3 regions of the Desulfurispirillum indicum S5 genome follow, and region 2 is predicted to be linked to each of the others. Evidence: riboswitches for the same ligand, from Rfam matches in the RefSeq annotation. Region 2 holds a riboswitch; each other region holds the start of a gene.

Region 1 (4,825 bases), 1.2 Mb from region 2:
GTCCAGCAGTTTGCCCACGGTGGTGCCGTCCTCCACGGCTTCGCCCAGGAAGATGTGGAAGACGGTCCCCCCGGTGTAGAGGGGCTGCAGCTGATCCTGATGGTCCAGGGCGGCAAAGAGGTCGCGGGTTTTCTCCACCGGTATCTGGGTGGAGTTGGTGTAGTAGGGGCGCTCTTCAGTACCGGAGGTGATGATGCCGGGAAGGGTCTGGCGGTCCTTGCGGGCCAGGCGGAACGAGGTGCCTTCGGCGGGGGTGGCCTCCAGGTTGTAGAGCACGTCTTCCTCCAGCTGGAACTGTCCCAGGCGCTCCCGCATGAATTCCATGACGCGACGGGAAAATTCCAGCCCTTCGGGATGGGTGATATCCACGCCGATAAAGTTCAGCAGCGCTTCGTTCATGCCGATGATGCCGATGGTGTTGAAGTGGTTTCGCCAGTACTCGCCAAAGCGCTGATGAATATCCTGCAGGTAAAAGCGGGAATAGGGGTAGAGGCCGTTTTCCGTCAGGCGCTCCAGGGCCTTGCGTTTGATTTTGAGGCTGTCGCGGGCCAGCTCCATCAGCTCGGCCAGCCGCTCAAAGAAGGCCGTTTCGCTGTCCACGCTGTGGGCGATGCGGGGCAGGTTGATGGTTACCACGCCAATGGAGCCGGTCAGGGGATTGGCGCCAAAGAGTCCGCCACCGCGCTTGTGCAGTTCCCGATTGTCCAGACGCAGGCGACAGCACATGCTGCGCGCGTCGTCGGGGCTCATGTCGCTGTTGACGAAGTTGGCAAAGTAGGGGATGCCGTACTTGGCGGTAGTCTCCATCAGCCTGCCCACCATGGGGTGCTGCCAGTCGAAGTCGCGGCTGACGTTGTAGGTGGGAATGGGGAAGGTGAAGACGCGCCCTTTGGCGTCGCCTTCCATCATCACTTCCATGAAGGCCTGGTTGAGCATGAACATCTCTTCCTGAAATTCCCCGTAGGTGCGTTCCTGGGGCTTTCCGCCTATGATGACCGGCTCGTCGCGGTGGGTGGAGGGGACGTACAGGTCCATGGTCAGGTTGGTGAAGGGCGTCTGAAATCCCACGCGGGTGGGGATATTCAGGTTGAAGACGAACTCCTGCATGGCCTGCTTCACTTCGGGGTAGGTCAGCTGGTCATAGGCGATAAAGGGTGCCAGGCAGGTATCGAAATTGGCAAAGGCCTGGGCCCCCGCGGCTTCCCCCTGCAGGGTGTAGAAGAAGTTGACCACCTGACCCAGGGCCGAGCGCAGGTGTTTGGCCGGCTTGCTCTCCACCTTGTCGGCCACGCCGCGAAAGCCGCGCACCAGCAGATCCTTCAGATCCCAGCCGCAGCAGTACACCGCCAGCAGCCCCAGATCGTGAATGTGAAAGTCGCCACGGGAGTGGGCTTCCTGCACCTGGCGCGGATAGATCTTATTGAGCCAGTAGCGGGCGGTGATGGTGGAAGAGATGTAGTTGTTGAGCCCCTGCAGCGCATAGGTGGTGTTGCTGTTTTCGTTGACCCGCCAGTCGCTGCCGCCCAGGTAGGATTCCACGATGCTCTCCAGACCTTCGAAGCTTTCGGTCATGGCCCGCATGTCGGCGCGCTGGTGGCGGTAGATGATATAGGCTTTGGCGGTTTTGGCGTGGCCACCCTCGATGAGAACCTTTTCCACGCAGTCCTGCACCTGCTCTACGGTGCAGGAACCGTACTGGCCGTACTGGTCCACCAGGGCGCGCAGCACCTGCAGGGAGAGGGCCGAGGCAATGTTACGGTCGCTGCCGCCCACCGAACGGGCGGCCTTGAAGATGGCAGTGGCGATGCGCTCCTGGTCGAAGGGGACAAAACGACCATCGCGCTTCATGACAGTAGTGATCATAGTTCAGGCTCCGTGGCTTCCGCCACTGTCCGTCCGCGAAGACGGCACATCATCCCGGCAAATATCCGGGCAGGCAGTGGCAGGGGTACGCATGTGATGAAAGAAATGGGTACGTGGGCCGCAGAGCGCTGGCTACAAAAGACGGGAACGTGAAGACAGAACTTCCATAGGAACATCCCTCCGCTGTGTGTTCTCGGGGCAGGTATCCTGGCTCGCCATCATCCTCAGCTCCGCCTTCCCGTGTTGTCACAGTGGCGCATGGAGCCTTGTCCGGCTTACAGTTGCGGGGGCAGCGACGGATTTTCACCGCACTTCCCTGAATCCCGGATCGATATAGTGCCCTGCCTCTGCGACCATGTCAACGGAAGATTTCCCACCCCCGGCTTCCCTTGATTGCCACGGGTTTCTGGAGTAGTATCTGCCCATCGGACTCGTATTTTTTTATCCATCTCGAATATCAGGAGGCATTCCATGCATGAAAAAAGTATAGCTCTGCTGAACAAGGCCGTATCTGAAGAAATCGCCGCGCTCCACCAGTATATGTATTTCCACTTTCACTGTGACGACCAGGGCTACGACCTGCTGGCCGGGCTCTTCAAGCGCACCGCCATCGAAGAGATGATCCACGTGGAGCGTCTGGCCGAGCGCATCCTCTTCCTGGGTGGCGACGTGGAAATGAAAGCCGGCTCCAACGTTATTCCAGAACAGGACGTGAATAAAATGCTGGAAATGGCTGCCAAAATGGAAGAGCAGAGCGCCATGGACTATAACCGCTGGGCCAACGAGTGCGGCACCAACGCCGACTCGGTCTCCAAGAAACTCTTCGAGGATCTGGTCATGGATGAAGAGCGTCACTACGACCAGTATGACAACGAAATCGACAACCTCAAGCGTTTTGGCGAAAACTACCTGGCCCTGCAGTCCATTGAGCGCAGCAAGAGCCGCAGCGCCGGACAGCCCGCAGAGTAAAACCCCTCAGAACATGTATATCCAGGGAGCGTCAGCCGGCGCTCCCTGTTTCTTTTGCTGGCCACGGCACCCCTTCACCCCTGCGACAGCCTCACCCACAGCACTTTCCTGCTGAAATGCCCGAATACCCTTGACAGAGGATCGAAAAAAGCGCTAGAAAGTTTGCGTAAACTAACATGATCGCCCGTGCCTCCACACTCACCAGAAGGTGAAGCAGCGTGAACGCGACGCACCCGGAAGAGCGACTGGAAGAGGGCATCCATGTCAGATCAGAATCCCCACGACATCTACCGCAACCACCACAAGGATATCCTGCGCTATTTCTCCAGCCGCGTATCCTCTTCCGGAACAGCGGCAGACCTGACCCAGGAAACCTTCCTGCGCCTGCTGCGCAGCTCCATCTCCCTGCTCAATCCCAAAGCGTACCTGCTGAAAGTTGCCCACAATGTACTGATCGACTACTATCGATCCGCGAGCCACATGCCCGTGGAGGATATCAGCCCCGAAGAACTGGAAAGTGCCATGGGCCGGGCTCCCTCAGCCGAAGACACCGCTTTGTCCCGTGAAGAGCTGGCAATCCTCATGGATGCCATCGCGGAACTGCCCCCCAGGGCCAGGGAGGTCTTCCGGCTCAAGCGCCTGGAAGGGTTGAGTTACAGCGAAATCGGACAACAGCTTGGCATCACGCGCAGCACTATCATGGAACATATGGCCCGCGCCCTCACCCACTGCACCAGACGCCTGGATGAGTACGCCACGCAACAGGAGAAATCATGAGCCAGCACCCGGAGACCTCCTTCACCCCGGACCTTTCATCACCCCAGAAACAGAGTCCAGACGAGCAGGCCATCGCCTGGCTTGTACGCCTGCAGGACGACCAGGCCAGCGAAACCGACCGCCGCGCCTGGTCCGCGTGGATGGACCAGAACCCCATCCACGCCCAATCCTGGCGGAAAATACAGCGCATCTGGCACGGCATGGAGGACCTGGCCCCGCGCCGGGCCAGCACCACCTTTCGCCACCGGGCACTCCGGCAACGCGCCTGGTCCACCCTGGCCACCGCCGCCGCCGTCCTTCTGGTGGTCGCAGGCATCACAAGTATCAGCCTGCACCACTCTCCCGGTCTGCACTGCCTGGGCGCAGACTACTGCACCCGTGCCGGTGAGCTGCGCCAGATTACCCTGGCAGACGGCTCCCGCATCTCCCTGGGGGCCGCTTCGGCCATCAGCGTCCAGATGGAAAACCACCAGCGCCAGGTAACCCTGCGCCATGGCGAAGGGTTCTTTGACGTTGCCCCCGACACAACTCCTTTCCGGGTAAAAGCCGCCGCAGGCGAAGTCCGCGTGCTGGGCACCAGCTTCAACCTGCGCCTTGAGCCCGCTGGCGCCAGGGTCGCCGTGGCCAGCGGCCAGGTGGAAGTTGACACCCTGGGGCACCAGGTAACCCTGAACCCCGGCCAGGTACTGCACTACGACACCAGCCGTCTCCAGCGCCTGCCCGACGTGGATGTCAACAGCATCGGCCTGTGGCGCCAGAAGCGCCTGCTCTACCAGAACACCCCGCTGGGTGAAGTCCTGCGCGACCTGGAGCGCTACCACAGCGCCCGCTTCAGCGTCGACCCGGACGTGGCCGCCATCCCGGTAACCGGAATATTCAGCGCCAGCGACCCCGAAGCAGCCCTGCACAGCATCGTCAACAGCTTTCCCGTGCGCATGAGCCGCTACACCCATTTTTTCATCCGCATATCCGCCAACTGACTGATGCCGCAACCGCACGAAACAACAGGGGCTCACCCTCGCCATAAGCATTAGCTTCGTTGAATTTTTAAAGATTATGCAAAAAATGTTTTCACCGGCCCGTACATTTTGCATGGTTTTCCGTCTTACCTGGTAGAGGGATCGATAACCAGAAAAGAGGAGAAAACACCGCATGCCCCGACTTAGAGCTTGTCCATAAATAATTATTGACCATTATGATAGTTTGCTATAGAATG
Region 2 (4,825 bases):
GTATTCACGGCGACGGGAGAACCAGAAAACGATCATGGAAGCCAGGATGGCCAGAACGATCTCCGCCACAATAGTTACGATGTAATAGCCGATGCCCAGGCCACGCTCGGTCTTGAAGACCACGCGATCCACGGTGTAACCGATGATGCGGGCGAAAAACATGACAAAGGTATTCACCACACCCTGGATCAGGGCCAGGGTTACCATATCGCCGTTGGCCACGTGGCCGATTTCATGTCCGAGCACGGCGCGGATCTCCTCGTCACTGAAACGCTGGAGCATCCCCTGGCTCACCGCCACCAGGGCGTTGTTGCGATTCCAGCCGGTGGCAAAGGCGTTAGACTGCTGAGCCGGAAAAACGCCCACTTCAGGCATGCCGATGCCGGCTTTCTGGGAAAGCTCACGCACCGTCTGCACAAGCCACTGCTCGCGCTCGTTACGCGGGCGCTCGATGATAACGGTGCCAGTCCCTTTTTTTGCTATCCATTTCGAAAGCAGCAGGGAGACAAAAGAACCGGACATGCCGAAGACAAAACAGAAAATGAGCAGGCTGGTCAGGTTGAGCCCGGTGCCCGAAGCATCCAGGATGGAACCAACGCCCAGCAGGCTCAGGGTAATGCTGGCGACGACAATGACCGCCAGGTTGGTAGCCAGAAAGAGCAGTATACGCATGCAACCCTCCTTGAAGAGTTTCACTGACGCTCAAGACGCCATGTGCGATGAATGTTAAAAAAAAATCCTTGAAAGCGCACAAATATTATCAAAATTCCCCTTGTTGACAAGGAAATTCGTCTTTATCTGGTAACACGAAAATAAATTTCGTAATATTTTTCTTGACTTTTTCGAGCGATAAAGCGTAGTTGTGGCAGGAAATACCGTGTATATGCACGTTGCAGGGAGATTTTCCATGAAGAAAACAATGCGATCTACCGGGCTTTTCCTGGCCAGCACCCTGGCGCTGCTGTCATGCTTCAGCATGGCTTCTGCCGGAACGCTGAAATTCTTTGCCAATGGCGAAGAACTGATAGCCGAGGGGTTTATGAGTCCGAAACTCACCAAGGATGGCTGGCAGCTGAATTTTGACCACGCCTTTGTGGTGCTCCAGAATATCACGGCCTACCAGACTACCCCGCCCTTTGACCCCGAGGTGGCCGATGCCATCACCTACAGCGCCAAGGCTTCCCTGGAAGGGATTCATGTGGTTGACCTGGCCCGCGGCAGCGTGGAAGAGCCACCAGTGCTGGTAGGTGTCGTTGAGAACGTCACGCCTGGTCACTACAATGCCCTTTCCTGGCAGGTTGTCAAGGCGGAGTCGGGCATGCTCAAGGGAGCGTCTATGGTGCTGATTGGCACCGCCCGGAAGGATGGTCGCAGTGTCAGCTTTCAGATAACTTCCGATGACGTTGCCACCTATCGCTGTGGCGAATTTGTGGGTGATGAGCGCAAGGGATTTGTCAGTAAGGACGAAGACGGTGATCTGGAAATGACGTTTCACTTTGATCATATATTCGGCAGAGCCGACAAGGATGCTGACGATGATGTGAATCTCGAAGGTATCGGCTTTGCTGTTTTCGCCGCTGGCGCTGACAGACTGAAGCTTCAGGGTATGCATGTGGGTCATGCCGGCGAAGGACACTGCAGTGTCCAATGGCACTGAGTCACTGCTGAAGAGGTGCAATGGCAGGTATCTTGACAAATGGGTACAGGTACCGTAAACACGTTTAGTTCTCATTTTCGGTGCCCGTATCCGGGTGAAAAGGGAAGAGGGGTGCAAATCCCCCGCGGACCCGCCACTGTAAGCGATGACGATGGATCACAAGCCACTGGCCCGTGCCGGGAAGGCGATCTGGAGGATGATTCGCAAGCCAGGAGACCTGCCGGAAAGTACACACGACCCTTCCCGGGTATGGAAGGCGGGTGCGCAGAGACGTTGGGGTTAACAGCCACGACGCCTTCTGGGTTCTTCCGTATCCGGGGCAGATCCCAGGAGGCTTTTTTATGTCCAGTGCGAGCTCTTGTTGTTCCCCCAGATATTCCGGAATATCACCGATGGTAATCGTTTCGGGCACTACCGTGTCAATGCGGTTTGCCCTGCTGGTTCTCTGTGCTTTTCTGTTGAGCTCGGGTATTGCCCATGCGCATGGTGTGGTTACCCGTACGGAAATCCAGAGGGTGATCTTCGTGGAAGCTATCTATGAGGATGGCACGCCCATGGCTGGCGCCCAGGTGGTGGTCTTTTCGCCTCAGAATCCCCGCACGCCCTGGCTGACCACTGTGGCCGATGAGCAGGGGCATGTGCGCGTTACCCCGGATCAGCAGATTTCAGGTACCTGGAGCATTCAGCTGCGACAGGCGGGCCATGGGGCCATGATCCATGTTGATCTGGGCGATGAGGATATTACCATTACTTCCCGTACAGAAACAGGAAGACTGCGCACCCTTCTCATGTTCGGCCTGGTCGTCTGGGGTGCTGTGGGAACGGCGCTCTATTTCCGCAAAGGAAAGAAGAGTCATGCATATTCCTGACGGCATATTGCCACTGCCGGTAACTGTTGGAGCTTTTGCGCTCACTATTGGCCTGACGGCAGTGGCAGTAGCAAGAATCAACCGCATGGCAGACCCCCGGGAAGGGATTCCCCGCGCGGCACTGTTTACGGCAGCTTTCTTCGTCCTCTCCACTGTGCATATTCCCATCCCTCCCACCAGCGCGCACCTTATGCTCAGTGGCATACTGGGTGTTATGCTGGGCTATTACGCGCTGCCAGCGGTGGTCATCGCCATTTTTCTGCAGGCAATCATGCTGGGTCATGGCGGGCTGACCACCATAGGCATAAATTCCCTGATCATTGGTATTCCTGCACTGGTGGCCAGTGGGGTTTATCGGATGATGCGTCCTGTGGCCATGCGTGGCGGCAACCTCCTGTATCTCGGACTGGCTTTTTTTGTGGGCTCCCTGGGGTCGGTGCTGGCAGTCATCATTTTTGCATCAACCGTACTCCTGTGGATGCCAGTACATATAGACGCTGCCGCTGAACGGGCGGCTCTGCTCGTCCTGGTGCTGGTGCATATTCCTTTAGTCCTCCTGGAGGGTGCCTTCTGTGCCTGGCTGGTGCACTATTTTCAGCGAACCAGCCCTGCGCTGCTCGACGAAAACATGGAGGCATAGCACGATCCATGGGGTGTTTTTGTTTTCTCCACCGTTGGGATCCGCGTTGTCGTTTGCTGGCTGCCCTGGTGCTGGCCTTCAGCTTTTCCTTTGTCAAAGCGCTGCATTTGCTGCCACTGATTCTGGGGGTTGGGTTTGCGTGTTCAGTGCTGGCGGGCCTTGGGCCAATGGCCCTCTTCAACCGTCTGCGTCTGCCATCGTTCATTATTGTGGCCATGGTGATTTTCCTCCCCTTTGCTGGTGGCCAGACGGTGCTGTTGGATCTCGGGATGGTCAGTGTCTCCCGTGAGGGGACGCACGCCGCTCTTTTGATTGCGGCCCGCTTTTATGCCATCATGATGGTGGTGTTCGCGATGATAGGAACCATGACCCTGGAGGTAACAATAAATACCTTGAAGTCCCTGGGGCTGCCGCCGGTGATGGCCGATATGGCCGGGCTTGTGCTGAGGTATTTCCATGTCATTGCCGATGACCATGGACGCATGACCACCGCCATGACCCTGCGCGGTTACTCGATAAAACCATGGTCACTTCTGTCACTGCGCACCATGGCCTGGCTGTGGGGCAGTCTGTTTCTGCGCAGCCATGAGCGTTCCCAGCGGGTCTACCAGGCGATGATCCTGCGTGGCTACCACCTGGGCAGACCGACAGGTCACCCGTTTCCTCCCTGGCGCCACCTGGTGTTGCTGGGGCTGGTGCTTGTGGTCTGCGCGTTTATTATATTTCTTCAATTACAGGCAGGATATTCCCATGGCTGAATCTCATACTCCGGTACTGCGTATTGAAGGGCTGTGCTTCTCCTATCCCGATACGCCCCATGTCATCAGAGCTCTGAATCTGGAAGTTCTGCCTGGAGAAAAAGTCGGTGTGATCGGGCCCAACGGAGCAGGGAAGAGTACGTTGTTTCTGCTGATCAGCGGTATCCTCGCGGCAGAGCAGGGCTGTATTGACTTTATGGGAAAGCCATTGCGAATCGGGCAGTTTCATCCTGACATGGCTTTGGTCTTTCAGCAGTCCGACGATCAGCTCTTCTGCCCGACAGTTCGTGAAGATGTGGCATTTGGTCCTCGCAACATGGGGCTGGATAATGTCACTGTGGAAAAGCGGGTAGCTGACGCTCTGGAGCGGACGGGAACATCCGCGTTTGCCCAGAAGGCGGTGCACCATCTTTCCGTGGGCCAGAAGCGCATGGTTGCCATCGCCGGTGCTCTGGCCATGGAGCCCCGTCTGGTGCTCTATGATGAGCCCAGTGCCAGTCTCGATATACGCTCTCGCCGCCAGCTTATCGGTCTGCTGCAACGCTCTCGCCACGCCATGCTGTTGGCTTCCCACGACCTGGAGCTGATTCTGGAGGTCTGTACCAGGGTGATCCTGATAGATGATGGTGCTATCGTGGCCGATGGCGAACCCCGAGCGATTATGGCCGATGAAGGGTTGATGTGCGCCCATGGACAGGAAAAGCCCCACTCACTGGTACCTCACCAGCTCCTGCACCACCACTGAGAGAACACCACAGCGCAGCTTTCGCAACCGAATCAGGATGAAAGATGCCGTCCCTTGACTTTGTCCTCACTGTACGCGTGAGTGGCTTCCACGACTTTGGGTCCGCAGACTCCCGCCCTTCCTGGCTTTTGGTTTGTATTTGCCTCTGCCGTGGCG
Region 3 (4,825 bases), 410 kb from region 2:
CTCTTCCGCCTGGGCAGCCCTGCCCGCCACACGGCCCACACCCCGCAGGGAAGCAACCACTTCCGCCATGGTGCCGGGATTGACCACATAGACCGCAATGCCCATGCGCTGCAGGCGCTCCACAAAACCGGGCCGGTGCATCTCCGCCGAAGCGAAGACCAGGCTGGGGCGAGCGGCCACAATGGCCTCCAGGCTGGGGTCCGAGTAGGCCCCCATCTGGGGTTTGCGGCGCGCCTCGGCGGGATAGTCGCAGAAGTCGGTTACGCCGACCAATTGCCCATCGGCCCCGATGGCGAAGAGGATTTCCGTCACGCTGGGCACCAGGGAGACAATGCGCTGGGGTGGGCTGTCCAGCCGCACGCTGCGCCCCATATCATCAATCCACTGGCCCGCAAGGGCAGACCAGTGGAGGGTGGTGAGGCACAGCAGGACCAGCAGGGCCCGTATGGTGACAGTAATGGCGTTCATCAGAAGCGGTAACTGGCGTACAGATAGGCGCTGCGGCCGGGGGTGTTATAGGTCGCCACTTCCTCGTACTCCTTGTCCAGAACGTTTTCTATGCGAGCCTGCAAGAGCCAGTTGGGGGCAATGTCATACTCGCCCCGCAGGTGCAGCAGCCCATAGCCGGGCAGGCGCAGCGTGTTGGCCCCATCGTCGTAGCGCTCGCTGAAGCCCTGGGCCGTAACGCTCACGCGGGTTTTGCCGAAGTCGCCATCCAGGTTCACCGTCGCCATCTGCTCCGCGCGGCGGGCCAGAAGATTGCCCGAATCCCGGTCTTTGGGGTCCTGCAGGGTAATGGCGGCGCTGATGTTCCACTGGCTGGTCAGCCGGTAGCCCCCATCCAGCTCCATGCCGTCGATACGGGCGCGACTGATGTTCTCCGCTGGCCAGCCGCTGATCATATTGTCAATTTCCGTGCGGAAAAGGCTGGTGCGCCAGTAGGCATTCGGCAGGGACTGCTGCAGCGAAATCTCGTAACTGGTCGATTCCTCAGGTTTCAGGTCGGGATTGCCACCACCCCAGCCCCAGGGATCGGGGTAGTACAGCTCGTTAAAGGTGGGGGCGCGGAAGGCCGTACCGTAGTTCAGGCCCAGCTTGAGGTCATGGGGAAGGCGCAGGCCATAGCCAGCGTTGTAGGTGGTGTGGCCGCCGAACTGTTCGTTATCGTCGTAGCGCACACCCACCAGGATGCTGTGGTTCATGTGCTCCAGCTGGTACTGGGTGAAAAGGGCGCTGTTATCGCGGCTGCGCTCGTCGTAGTCCGTGTCGCTGCGCACCTTGTCCTTCGTGTAGTCGCTGCCGATGGTAAGCACGTCGCTGTCGCGCAGGAAGAGGTCGCCCTGCACGCTGAACTGCTGTTGTTTGGTGTCAAAGAGGCTGGAGAAAGTGCCATCCAGAAAGTTCTCCGAACGATCCTGGCTCTGGCTGGCCTGAACCGTCACACTGAGCGTATCAGTGGGCAGCAGGTGCAGGGTGAGGCCCAGGGCCTGCTGAATAAAGTCGGCAGAGTTCTGACTTGTGCCGTCATACTCGCTCTCACCCTCGGCATGCAACCCGGTGAATTGCAGGGAATTGCCCGGTGAAAACTCATGGCCGAAGCGCACACTCAGGGAATCCTCCCGGTAGCCATCCTTGTCCGGTTCATCGGGGGTATTGCCCCAGCCAAAAGCGTCGGGGACATCGTTCTTCTGGGCATCAATGCCGTCACTGCGCAGGTGCCCGATACCCAGGCTGTAGTGGCTGTTGCCGCTGGCCGTGGCAAAAAAGGCCCGCCCTTCAGCAGTGCCGTGGCTGCCACCGCCCACCGTGACCTCGCCCCGCGTACCGGCCTCGCCGCTGCGGGTGAACACCTGAATAACCCCACCCACGGCATCGGCCCCATAGAGGGTGGAGCGGGGACCGCGTACCACCTCGACGCGGTCAATCTGACTGAGGGGAATATACTGGAGGGAAGCGGCTCCCGTAGTAGCCGAACGAATGCGGATACCGTCAACCAGCACCAGGGTCTGGTTGGTGCTCGTACCCCGCAGATAGATACTGGTGTTTGTCCCCAGACCACCATCCTGATTCACCTGCACCCCCGGAATGGTCGCCAGCAAATCGGGCAGGCTCTGGTACTGGCCACGCTCAATCTCCTCGCGGGTGATAACCGTGACCGAAGCCAGGGTTTCATCCACGGTCTGGGCCGTGCGGGTGGCGGTGACGACGGTGGTCTCCAGTCTGACGGGGGTTGCCTCTTCGGCAAGGACGGATACCGCTGCAAAGGACATCAGTGATGCACTGATGGCAGCGGGATACAACAAGGAACCAATACGCATGAAAATGCCTCCTGTGTATCCCGGTTGTGGGGAGGACGCAGGAGGCGTTATGGCTGTGTTCAGCAATAGACCTGCAGCACCCACCTTCCATACCCGGGAAGGATAGTGTAGTGACCCTTTCCGGCAGGTCTCCTGGCTCACGATTCGTCCTCCGGATCGCCTTCCCGGCCCGTGGCCAGTGGCATGTGATCCCTTGTCGTCGCTTACAGTGGCGGGTCCGCGGGGGATTTACACCCCTCTTCCCTTTTCATCCACACCTGTGGACACCGGAAAAAAGCTCGAACAGCTTAAAGAGTGCAGCGGGGGGATGTCAAGTGCTCATCACACATGGCGCTTGAGTGCGGGTGGCAGGGAAACCGGAGAAGTGAACCATGGAAAGCACGGAGGGCACGAAAGGAACCGCGAATGGAAAGGCAGGGTCTCACCCCCGTTCGCTGCGCTCACGGGGGTCGCAAAGCCCGCCAAGGTAAGGCAAGGGAGATTAACCACGGAAGGCGGCACCAAAAGTGGGTGTCCTTTTATAGTAGTGTTCTCGTTTTAAACTGTCCTCTTGACGGGAAAGCTTACCTCATTACTTGCATTTTCCCCGATATTTCCCGTATCTTGGCGCGATGAAAATTGCACCCATGAACCATACCAACCAGGTATTCCTCCACTTCCGAAGCCAGGGCAGCAAAGTTGAGCGCTACGGACTGGTGGAGCATACCGGAGTCCAGGCCATTGCGGGAAGCCTCTTCCATGAATGGATAAGAACTCCCGAAACCTCTGACATTTCCTCACTGGAAGGCATTCCCTTCTGTTACAGCGAAAACATCTACTTTCTTCAGAGCGACGGACAGGTCACCCACCATAAATCCGCGGCCCACTTCCGGACGGATATCCTCGCGCCCTCCATGGGTGAACCAGTTCTCCATATTGCCCTGGTTTGCGGCAATCGATGCGGCTATGGCTCAAGCAGCCAGATGCGTATCCTGGGGTTCACATGGCTGGCAGACCACCAGTGCGCAGCCTCGCCCTGTTATGCTGCGCAGACGCTACAGCTTTCGAGCTTCCTTCTGTGTTTGGCTCCCAAAGCCCTGGAAGTGGAGACGACAGCAGGCAGACAAGTGCTTCCCTTCGACTCCGGGATGCTTTTTCCTCTGGCAGGACAGATGGGAAGTGCGTATACTTTTTACCCCGGAGATATCATCGCCCTGCCGGTTACTCCACCAGTTCCCCCTGTGACCGCCGTCTTCTGCGGCAGCCACAGAGAACCCCTGATCAGGTGAAACCCACATGAAAGCCCTTGTACTGACAGTGCTGGCCCTGCTGCTTCTGGGGGCCCCACTAAGCTATTATGCCTATACCTCCATCATTCACAGGCCATTGCCGCTGGCAGAGCCCGTTATCACAGAAATACCCCGTGGCGCGTCCCTCAACCGGATCGCTTCCATCCTCGAAGAGGATGGAGTGCTGCCGTCAAAGCTCCCCTTTGTGCTGTACAACCGCCTGCAACGCAACACCCTGAAAAGCGGAGAATACCTGTTTCCCGCTGAAATATCACTGGCAGGCGTGTCGGCGATACTCATGCAGGGTATCCCCTATCAGCGTTCCTTCACGGTCACCGAGGGAACGACCTATCGCGATATCCTCATGAGCGTTGACCAGAACCCCATGCTCGACGCCACTCTCTTCCACCAGCTTGTCATGGATGCCGTGGAAGCTTCAGCACTTTTTTCCACTCCGGAAGGCCTGCTTTTCCCCGAAACCTACGCCTACTCACGGCACAGCGCGGAGACACAACTGGTGCAGCGCATGAGCCACACGACGCTCCAGCTCCTTGAGCGCTACCAGCGCCCCGGATGGAGTAAGATGGATGTCCTGATCCTCGCTTCCATCATCGAAAAGGAAGCGGGCAACCGAGATGAAATGCCCCTGATCTCCTCGGTCTTCCATAACCGTCTTGAACGGAGAATGCGGCTGCAGGCAGATCCCACCGTTATCTACGGTCTGGGGGATGATGACGCCCTGGAGGATCGCCTGCGCCGCAGGCACCTGGAGCAGGATACCCCCTATAACACCTATACCCGCCATGGGCTCCCGCCCACGCCTATCTGTTCACCTTCAGAAGCCGCCATTGCCAGCGCCGCCAATCCCGCTCAGACGAACTACCTGTATTTTGTCGCGGCCCCGGGGGAATCGGGCCATGTATTCAGCACCACCCTTGCCGAGCACAATCGCCATGTCCAGCGATACTGGGACTTCATACGCTCCCAGCGCGCCAATCAGCCATAAACCAGCACAGGAGCAGCCATGATACGCCTCTACAACACCCAGAGCAGCAGCAAGGAAGACTTTATCCCCATAGAGCCCGGCAAAGCCCGCATCTATGTGTGCGGAGTCACCACCTATGACCACTGCCACATCGGTCACGCCCGCAGCGCGGTCGCCTTTGACAGTATCCGCCGCTATCTGAGCTATCGCGGATTCGAAGTCACCTTTGTCAAGAACTACACGGATATAGACGA

What was found. A riboswitch is a leader RNA that binds a small molecule or an ion and turns the genes downstream of it on or off. The one in region 2 is predicted to bind cobalamin.
Region 1: another riboswitch for cobalamin. It lies ahead of SELIN_RS11830 (ribonucleoside triphosphate reductase); the one in region 2 lies ahead of SELIN_RS06350 (hypothetical protein).
Region 3: another riboswitch for cobalamin. It lies ahead of SELIN_RS08295 (TonB-dependent receptor domain-containing protein); the one in region 2 lies ahead of SELIN_RS06350 (hypothetical protein).

What each region holds. Positions count from the first base shown of each region.
Region 1 is NC_014836.1:2,522,386-2,527,210, forward strand. It holds gene SELIN_RS11830 (ribonucleoside triphosphate reductase) at 1-1,863, opposite strand, end outside; cobalamin riboswitch at 2,044-2,236, opposite strand; gene SELIN_RS11835 (bacterioferritin) at 2,335-2,832, shown strand; gene SELIN_RS11840 (RNA polymerase sigma factor) at 3,094-3,609, shown strand; gene SELIN_RS11845 (FecR family protein) at 3,606-4,589, shown strand.
Region 2 is NC_014836.1:1,343,165-1,347,989, forward strand. It holds gene htpX (protease HtpX) at 1-672, opposite strand, end outside; gene SELIN_RS06345 (hypothetical protein) at 908-1,657, shown strand; cobalamin riboswitch at 1,719-1,896, shown strand; gene SELIN_RS06350 (hypothetical protein) at 2,074-2,526, shown strand; gene cbiM (cobalt transporter CbiM) at 2,513-3,166, shown strand; gene cbiQ (cobalt ECF transporter T component CbiQ) at 3,175-3,924, shown strand; gene SELIN_RS06365 (energy-coupling factor ABC transporter ATP-binding protein) at 3,917-4,669, shown strand.
Region 3 is NC_014836.1:1,750,965-1,755,789, reverse strand. It holds gene SELIN_RS08300 (cobalamin-binding protein) at 1-468, opposite strand, end outside; gene SELIN_RS08295 (TonB-dependent receptor domain-containing protein) at 468-2,318, opposite strand; cobalamin riboswitch at 2,424-2,604, opposite strand; gene SELIN_RS08290 (hypothetical protein) at 2,945-3,586, shown strand; gene mltG (endolytic transglycosylase MltG) at 3,594-4,592, shown strand; gene cysS (cysteine--tRNA ligase) at 4,611-4,825, shown strand, end outside.